DNA from 4 places in the Streptomyces yatensis genome. Region 4 is predicted to be linked to each of the others. Evidence: riboswitches for the same ligand, from Rfam matches in the RefSeq annotation. Region 4 holds a riboswitch; each other region holds the start of a gene.
The links. Region 4 has a riboswitch for cyclic di-AMP ahead of J8403_RS12865 (M23 family metallopeptidase). Riboswitches for the same ligand answer to the same signal wherever they lie in the genome.
Positions count from the first base shown of each region.

Region 1: another riboswitch for cyclic di-AMP. It lies ahead of J8403_RS24665 (C40 family peptidase); the one in region 4 lies ahead of J8403_RS12865 (M23 family metallopeptidase).
Region 2: another riboswitch for cyclic di-AMP. It lies ahead of J8403_RS20380 (M23 family metallopeptidase); the one in region 4 lies ahead of J8403_RS12865 (M23 family metallopeptidase).
Region 3: another riboswitch for cyclic di-AMP. It lies ahead of J8403_RS25405 (LysM peptidoglycan-binding domain-containing protein); the one in region 4 lies ahead of J8403_RS12865 (M23 family metallopeptidase).

Region 1 is NZ_CP072941.1:5,859,693-5,861,884, forward strand. It holds gene J8403_RS24665 (C40 family peptidase) at 1-1,056, opposite strand, end outside; cyclic di-AMP (ydaO/yuaA leader) riboswitch at 1,065-1,249, opposite strand; gene pcrA (DNA helicase PcrA) at 1,408-2,192, shown strand, end outside.
Region 2 is NZ_CP072941.1:4,910,855-4,913,046, forward strand. It holds gene J8403_RS20380 (M23 family metallopeptidase) at 186-1,376, opposite strand; cyclic di-AMP (ydaO/yuaA leader) riboswitch at 1,388-1,522, opposite strand; gene J8403_RS20385 (PP2C family protein-serine/threonine phosphatase) at 1,805-2,192, opposite strand, start outside.
Region 3 is NZ_CP072941.1:6,033,318-6,035,509, reverse strand. It holds gene eno (phosphopyruvate hydratase) at 1-143, opposite strand, end outside; gene J8403_RS25405 (LysM peptidoglycan-binding domain-containing protein) at 370-1,074, opposite strand; cyclic di-AMP (ydaO/yuaA leader) riboswitch at 1,082-1,251, opposite strand; gene J8403_RS25400 (LysM peptidoglycan-binding domain-containing protein) at 1,507-2,192, opposite strand, start outside.
Region 4 is NZ_CP072941.1:3,197,698-3,199,889, forward strand. It holds gene J8403_RS12860 (GntR family transcriptional regulator) at 1-210, opposite strand, end outside; gene J8403_RS12865 (M23 family metallopeptidase) at 435-1,229, opposite strand; cyclic di-AMP (ydaO/yuaA leader) riboswitch at 1,244-1,407, opposite strand; gene J8403_RS12870 (M16 family metallopeptidase) at 1,721-2,192, opposite strand, start outside.

The sequences.
Region 1 (2,192 bases), 2.7 Mb from region 4:
GACATGGCTGATGTCGTCGTAGAAGAAGACCAGATCGCCCGGCTGGAGTTCGGACGTCGAGACGCGCGTACCGGCCTTCACCTGGTCCCAGGTGGTGCGCGGCAGCGAGATCCCGGCCGTCTTCCAGGCCGCCTGCGTCAGCCCTGAGCAGTCGAAGGAGCTGGGGCCGGTGGCGCCCCAGACATACGGCTTGCCGAGCTGCGACTTGGCGAAGGCGATGGCCTGGGCCGCCTTGGAGCTGTTGGCCGGGGCCGAGGGCGTCGTCGAACCGGAGCCGCTGTCTCCGTTCGGTTGTTCCTGCTGCTCCTGCTGCTTCTTGCGCGCGGCCTCCTGGCGCTGCTTCTCGGCGAGCGCGGCCGCCTTACGGCGGGCCTCTTCCGCCTTCTTCTTCTCGATCGCCGCCAGGCGCGCCTTCTCCTTGGCGGTCAGATTCGCCAGTAGCCGCCGGGCCTCGGTCAGCTTGTCCTGGACGGTCTTCTTCTGGGTCTTCAGCTGCTTCTGCGACGCGGTCAGCGAGGCGAGGCTCTCGCTGGCCTTACCGCGCTCCTTGGCGGCGCTCGCCTGCTGCTTCTGGAAGTCGTCGACGGCCTGTTTCTGCCGACCGGTCAGCCGGTCGATCAGATGCGACTGGTCGAAGACGTCCTGTGGATCGTTGGAGAACAGCAGGGTCGCGGCGGAGCGGGCCATTCCGCCGTCGCGGTACTGGGCGGCGGCGTAGGCCCCGAGCGTGCGTCGGGCCTCGTTGAGCTTCTCGGTGCGCTCGGCGACGGAGTCCAGCAGCTTGTCGACCTTGGCCCGCTGCTGATCGGCGCGTTCCTTGGCGGCGTTGTAGCGCTGGGTGGCGCTCTCGGCCTGGTGGTAGAGGGTGTCGACCTTCTCCTTGACCTTCTCGATCGACTGGGCGGCCGGCTTGGGGTCGCCCGGCGCGGCGTTGGCCGTCTGGGAGAGGAGGGTGACGGATGCGAGAGCGGCCGTGGTGAACCCGACGGCCGTACGGCGGCCGTGACCGGTGAGCGGGGCCGGTATTCGGCTCCGCGGCTTGCGGTGCGACGCCAAGGGAGGCGACTCCTTCCGTGGACCGCCTACCGGGTTAGCTGTCGGGTTCGGGCGGTACGGAAGGTTGCCCTACGGCCGTGTCCGGGCGGCACCTGCGTGCCACGCCGTTCGGGCCGATTCACCCCGGTGTTGCGTTGTCGGGTCCCCGGCTCCGGGCGCCTTGCGGCGGTGCCGGACTCGGCGGAGGCAGCCCGTGCCGGCGTGGTTCGCCGACGGATCTTCCGGGCCGCCTGACGCAGGACGGTAGCCAACACGTGGGGCTCCTGTGAAGACTGGTGGCCGTTTTGCCCGAAACCGTTTCGTGATGTTCGGGCATCGGCTGTCAGTGGGGCGGCCTAGACTCGGGGAGCGATGAGCAGCCTCTTTGACGACAGCTTCCTGGCGGACCTCGGGCCTCCTTCGAACGAGGAGCCACCGCCGCCGCCCGAGGATTCGGCGCACCCCGGCCCCGATGGCGCCGAGGACGTGCCGCATCACCTCTTCAGCGGCGGCTTCGACGCGCCCGTGCCCCGGGAGGCCCACTACCGGGACGGTGCGGCGCGGCCCGTCGTGGACCCGTCCGCCCTGCTCGAGGGGTTGAACGAGCAGCAGAGAGCCGCCGTGGAGCACACCGGCTCGCCGCTGCTGATCGTCGCGGGCGCCGGCTCCGGCAAGACCCGGGTGCTCACCCACCGCATCGCCTATCTGCTCGGCGCCCGCGGGACGCACCCCGGCCAGATCCTCGCCATCACCTTCACCAACAAGGCGGCGGGCGAGATGAAGGAGCGGGTGGAGGAGCTCGTCGGCCCGCGGGCGAACGCCATGTGGGTCTCCACCTTCCACAGCGCCTGCGTCCGCATCCTGCGCCGCGAGTCCAAGAAGCTCGGCTTCACCTCATCGTTCTCGATCTACGACGCCGCCGACTCCAAGCGGCTGATGTCGCTGGTCTGCCGGGATCTGGATCTCGACCCCAAGCGGTTCCCGCCGAAGTCCTTCAGCGCCAAGGTCTCCAACCTGAAGAACGAGCTGATCGACGAGGAGACCTTCGCCGGACAGGCGGCAGGGGGCACCTCCCGGACGGAGTCTGGGGGAGGTTTCGAGAAGACCCTGGCCGAGGCGTACGCGATGTACCAGGCGAGGCTGCGCGAGGCCAACGC
Region 2 (2,192 bases), 1.7 Mb from region 4:
CGTTCCTCGGGGGGCCTCGGAGGTGTTCCTGAGGGGGCCGTTACCTCGGAGGTGTTCCTGAGGGGGCCGTTCCTCGAAGGTGTTTCTGAGGGGCGGCCCCGTCGGGACCTGAACCGGCGGCCCTGGCGTCAAGGGGGGAGAGAGCGCCAGAGCCGCCGGAGTATCAGGGGTTGATCATGGGTTGATCAGGGGTTCATCCCGTGCTGGCGCAGCCAGGGCATCGGGTCGATCGGCGAGCCGCCGCCCGGCCGGACCTCGAGGTGGAGGTGCGGGCCGGTCACATTGCCGGTGGCGCCGACGCGGCCGATGACGTCGCCCGCCGTCACCTTGCCCGAGGTGACGACCATCGAGGACAGGTGGCAGTACCAGATCTCGGTGCCGTCGCTGAGGGTCAGCACGATGCGATAGCCGTACGAACCGGCCCAGCCCGCCTGGGTGATGGTGCCGCCGTGCACCGCCTTGGCCGGGGTGCCGGTCGGGGCGGCGAAGTCCTGGCCGGTGTGGTCGGCCGACCAGATGTCGCCCGCCTGGCCGAAGCTCGCGGTCAGGGTGTACGAGCCGACGGGGAGGGTGTACGCGGCGGCGAGCCTGGCCTGGCGCTCGGCCGCGGCCTTCTTCTCGGCCGCCTCCTTGGCCCGCTGCTCGGCGGCCTTCTTCTCCGCCTCGGCCTTGGCCTTGCGCTGGGCGGCCACCTCCGCGGCCTGGTCGGATGCCTTCTCCGCGGCCGCCTTCGCCGCGGCGGTGCGGCTGTCCTCGTCCGCCGCGTTCTGCTGGTTCTCGGCCTGCTGGAGGATGCGGGCGCGGAGCGCCTCGCCCGCGTCGGTGGTGCCGCGCTGCTCGTCCTCGCTGGTCAGGCCTGCCTGGGAGAGCGGGGCGGCGGCCGTCTGCGGGCCGCCGCTGTCGTCCGACGCCCAGGAGCCGATGCCGGGCAGGTCCTTGGCGGCGGGCAGGCTGGCCTTGACCTCATCGGCGACATGGCCGAGATCCGGCATGGAAATGGGCGGCTTGGGACGGTCCTTGGCGCTGGCCATACCGCCCGCACCGACCGCCGCGATCACGCCGACCCCCAGGACGGCGCCGCTGCGCGCCATGGTCCCGCCGCGCTGCTTGGCCACGCGGTGCCGGCCGCGTACGGGAGCGATGGACTCCTCGGTGGGGTTCCACTCCTCCCAGGGCTCGGTCTCGAATCCGGCACCCGGGCCCTGGAACGCGTCCCCATCCGCGTCCGCGAACCGATCGTCGGGGGCGAAGTGGCCGTCCCCGGAACTCATCCCGGCGCCGGCGTCAAAGCCGGGGCCGTAGGCGGTGGCGGTCCCCAAACCGCCTCCCCGTGTGCGATACGGGGCCTCGTCCAGGGCAGACCTGTTGGACGCCACGGAGGCGCACTCCTTTCCTTCCTTCTCGCCTACCGGGTTAGCTGACGGGTTCGGAGCAGGAAGGTCTCCTACGGGTCAGGTTCGACCCGATTCACCCCAAGGTGTTGGTTCCCCGGTTCCCTTGGTGCTGCTGGTGGTGCGGTACTGCCGGTGTGCGTACGGGATTCGGCGACGGCGCACGGTGCCGCCCTTGCGACGGTTGTGACGACCGCGCTGCGTTATCGAACGTTAATAGAGAGCGCGATGTGATTCCAAGCTGTTCTGAGGAATCCGCGCACCTTTGGCATGAACTTAGCGCTCAAGAGGGGACAGATGGGGGCGAGTCGGCACACTGGTCAAAGGTTCCCAAAAACGCGTGCGGGCCGATCGTGCAGCAATTGTTATGCGGAGGGAGCTCGGTCGACTACGCACGGTATGGGCCCGGACGGCTACGCACGGTGGGAGGCATCGCCGTCCCCCGTAGGGCCGGTGCGGTGCGCATCACCGTCGTCGCGCCCGTTCCCCCGGCCGTTCCCGCGGGCCGGGGTGCGGCGGACCGCCAGCAGCGCCATGTCGTCCGACGTCCCGCCGTCCGTATGGCGCTCGACATCGGCCACCAGCGCGTCCAGCAGCTCCTGCGGATCGGCGAAGCGGCGGCCGCGCAGCTGCTTCGCCGGGTCGTAGAACTCGCCGTTGCGGTCCCGGGCCTCCGTCACCCCGTCCGTGAACAGCAGCAGCGTCTCCCCCTCCTCGAACCCCAGCTCCATCACCCGGTCCGGCCACCCGGCCAACTCCCCCATCCCCACCGGCAGCGCCGCCGCCTCCGGCTCCAGGGCG
Region 3 (2,192 bases), 2.8 Mb from region 4:
GCCTCGAAGGCGCCGGTGGAGGCGCCGGACGGAACGGCGGCACGGCCGGTGCTGCCGTCGTCGAGGCCGACCTCGACCTCGACCGTGGGGTTGCCTCGCGAGTCGAGGATCTCGCGAGCTACGACGACGTCGATGGACGGCACGAGGTTCTCCTTCGTATGGGTCTGCGGTAGCAGCACGAGCCTAACGGGCCCGGAGGGCTGCACCCCGCGTTCGCCCGCCCCACGAGACAGGGGCGTGACACAAAAAGCCAGATTCCGAATCACATATCCAGATTTCTGATGAATCCGGTCATGGGGGAGCCCCGGCGGGGCGCGCCATAGGGGCGGCACGCCCGACCGGGGCTCGGCTCTCAGGTGCTCACCCGGCTCAGCCGAGGTGGAGCTTCTGGCCCGGGTAGATCAGGTCGGCCTTCTCCACGATGTCGTCGTTCAGCTTGAAGAGCTTCTTCCAGCCGCCCTTGACGTGGTGCTCCTTGGCGATCGAGCCGAGGGTGTCGCCGGACTTGACCTTGTACTCGCCGTCACCCTTCTTGATCGGGCCACGGGGCTGCTCACGCGTGGCGCGCTCGGGCGCGGAGTGCGGCTGCGCCTTCGGCTGGGCAGGCTGGGCGGCCGGCGCCGACTTGGTGGAGGCCGACGGCTGGTCCTGCGAACCGGAGGGCGCGGAGGGCGCGGAGGGCGCGGAGGGCGCGGACGGGCTGCCGCCGGAGGTCAGACCCTTGCCGCAGACCGGCCAGGCGCCCTTGCCCTGGCTGCCGAGGACCTTCTCGGCGATCTGGATCTGCTGGCTCTTGCTGGCCTTGTCCGCGGTGGGGGCGTAGGCGGTGCCGCCGTACGCGGCCCAGGTGGAGCTCGAGAACTGCAGGCCGCCGTAGTAGCCGTTGCCGGTGTTGATCGACCAGTTGCCACCGGCCTCGCACTGCGCGACCTGGTCCCACTGGGAGCTGGTGGCCGCGGAGGCGGAGGTCGCCCCGATGAGGGGCGCGGCCACGGCGGCACCGGCGAGACCGGTGAGCGCGGCGATACGGGTGGCCTTGGAGGGACGGCGGTGCTTCCCGTTGGACTTCAGCATCGTTGGTTCGTTTCCTCACCGACGCCTACGAGGTGAGCTGTCGGGTTCGGACGTGAGTTGCCCGGCCGGTCGCGATGTGATCGCGCCCGGCTTCACCCCTAGCCGACGAGCCCGTGTCCACAGGCCACTCGGCACCTACCTTGGGTCCCCCGCTCCTGCCTTCGGCGCTGACGCGTCGGATTCCCCCCGACCGCCGGCAGGATTCGGCGTGACGATCGACGGTGCTCGCGGTGGCGAGCGGAAAGACGTTAAACACACCTCCCGAGAACGTTCAAACACCCCAAGGGCAGCGAATGGGGCTGTAATTGATCTCACCCGGCCCACATCGGCGCAGGTAGGGCCGGGTGAGGAGAGATCGGACAGGAGGTGTGGCCCGGAAATTGTGACGAGATGTATGTCTCACCGGAACCAGATCGGGCAATTCCCCCCGAATCACTGCTCCCTGATGGAGAGGTCAAGTCGCTGACCAGGGATGATCAGGTCGGGGTCGATTCCGATGAGCTCCTCGTTGCTCTCGTAGAGCCCTTCCCAACCTCGGGCCACATTCCGGTCCTCGGCGATCCCTGACAGATTGTCACCGGGGCGAACAGTGTAATCGTCGCCCGCGGGGCTCTGGTCGCGGTCCGCGGCGCCCCGCGAAGCGTGGCGGCCGGAGGGCTGGCCGTCCGCCGCGCCGCCGTCATCGGCCCGCTCCCCGGCGTCCGGGGAGCCGCGGTGGCGGCCGGAGGGCGAGGGGTCGGCGGAGGGATCCGCCGAGGACCCCTTCGAGCCGTCCGACGCCGAGTCGCCCGAGCCGTTCGAGCCGTCCGATGCCGGGTCGTCCGAGGCCGAACCCCCCGGCGTCCGGGTGCCCGATGCCGAGCCGTCCAGCCCGTCGGGGGACTTGGAGGTGTGGGGGACCTCCGGCTCCTCGGTCGATCCGGACGAATCCGGCTCACCGGTGCCGTCGGACGTACCCGAACGGTCCGCCTCCGGCGAGGAGGAGCCGTCCCGGCCCCGGTCCCCCGCCTCGCCCCGGCCGGTCCCCTGGTCGGGGGTGGCCGTGCCGCCGGGGTTCACATCGGGGGCGCCGGAGCCGTCGGTGAGCCCGGCGCCCAGCGCACAGCTCGGCCAGGCGT
Region 4 (2,192 bases):
CCGGGTCGTCACGAAGCCCTCGGACTCCAGGGTGCGCAGGGCCTCGCGGACCGGCACCCGCGAGACGCCGTAACGCCGGGCGAGAAGTTCCTCGGTGAGCCGGCTGCCGGGCCGATAGGTGCCGGAGACGATGTCGTCGCGAATCGCCGTGCACACCGCATGCGCCGAAATCCGGCGACCGCCCTGGACCGCGGTCGTATCCCCGCTCACTTCCGGTCCCACATTGTCGAACCTCCGCCTTAATGCCCGCGAAACGCATCCATGGAACGCGCGTTGAACGACTCTATTCCCATCGGACGTCTTTTCCGATGGCGGAGTGCATTTCATGGATATTTTTTGGCCGGCGGGCGGCGGCACGCCGAAGGCCCCGTCCGGTGGACGGGGCCTTCTCGGAAGTCTCGCGGGACCGCGGGTGTGCGCCCAGCCTCGCGGGGTCAGACGTTGACGCCGTGCGAGCGCAGATACGCCAGGGGGTCGATGTCCGAGCCGTAGTCCGGGCTGGTGCGGGCCTCGAAGTGCAGATGCGGCCCGGTGACGTTGCCGGTGGCGCCCGACAGGCCGATCTGCTGGCCGGGGGTGACCTTCTGACCGACCGAGACGCTGATCGACGACAGGTGGCCGTACTGGGTGTAGGTGCCGTCGTTCATCTTGATGACGACGTTGTTGCCGTAGGAGCCGCCCCAGCCCGCCTCGACGATCTCGCCCATGCCCACGGAGTGCACCGAGGTGCCGGAGGAGGCGTGGAAGTCGATGCCGGTGTGGCTGCCGGAGGACCACAGTCCGCTGGCTGCGTGGTAGCCGGTGGAGACGTAGGAGCCGCTGATCGGCGTCTCGAAGGTGTTGAGCCGCTTGCGCTCGGCCTCGCGCGCCGCGCGCTCCTTGGCCTCGCGCTCGGCCTTGGCCTTCTTCGCCGCGGCCTCCGCCTTTCTGGCGGCCTCCTGGCGGGCGATCGCCTCCGCCTTGGCCTTGGCGGCGGCCTGCTCGGCGGCGGTCTCCTGGGCCTGCGCCTGGTCCTCGATGTGGTCCGCGATCCCGTCGCCGATCACGATCGCCTGGGTCAGACCGGTCTGCCGGGGACTGGGGGCCGTGTCGGCCGCGAACGCCTGTCCGGTGAGCCCGGCGACCACACCCGAGGCGACGGTGGTGATGCCCACGACGTTCGCGCCGGTGCGGACGTTGACCTTGGTGGTGCGGCGGTGTTTCCCGGTGGCAGTGCGGGTGGACGCCATGCTGAGGCGCACTCCTTTCCTTCCTTCTCGCCTACCGGGTTAGCTGACGGGTTCGGAGCAGGAAGGTCTCCTACGGACTCCTCCCCCGGCCGGGGAAGGGGCCCGATTCACCCCTGGGGACGTGTGGGTCCCCGGCTCCCCTGGCTCGCGCCGTACGGGGACTCGGCGATGACTGTCCGTGCCGCGGGTGCGGCGGGTTGCTGGCGAACAGCCGGACTGACGCTAAACGGGCCCGCTTTCGATCACCAAACGGTTCCGGTTTTTTGTTGCTCTCCCCACAAACCAAACAAGCTGTCACTCCCGCAAATCGGGCATGAAGGAAGGACCCCGACACCCTTACGGGGCCAGGGTCCTTCCGTTGTGAGCCCGTTGACCGGACCGCCTGCCGGATCGTCAGCGGACCCGGATCGTCAGCGGACCGGATCGTCAGTGAGCCCGCCTGGTCGTCGGCTCCTCGGCCGGATCCGGCCAATCGGCCAACTCCGGGCGGTTCAGCCGGAGATGACGCGCACCTCGCCGATGCCCAGCGCCCGGACCGGCTCCTCGATCGCCGAGGCGTCCCCGACCAGCACCGTGACCAGCCGGTCCGCCGGGAAGGCGCTCACCACCGCGGCGGTCGCCTCCACCGTGCCGGTCTCCGCGAGGCGGGCGTACAACTGCGCCTGGAAATCGTCCGGAAGATGCTGCTCGACCTGGTCGGCGAGAGTGCCCGCGACGGCCGCCGCCGTCTCGTACTTCAGCGGGGCGACGCCCACCAGGTTCTGCACCGCGACATCGCGCTCCTCGTCGGTGAGCCCCTCCTCCTTCAGCGTGCGCAGCACCTTCCAGAGGTCCTCCAGCGCGGGCCCGGTGACTTCGGTGGCCACCGAGCCGCTGATCGCCAGCATGGCGGCGCCCGCGGAGCCGCCCGAGGGCGCAGGGGGCGCGGAGCGCAGCACCTGGCCGAAGGCGCGCACCCCGTAG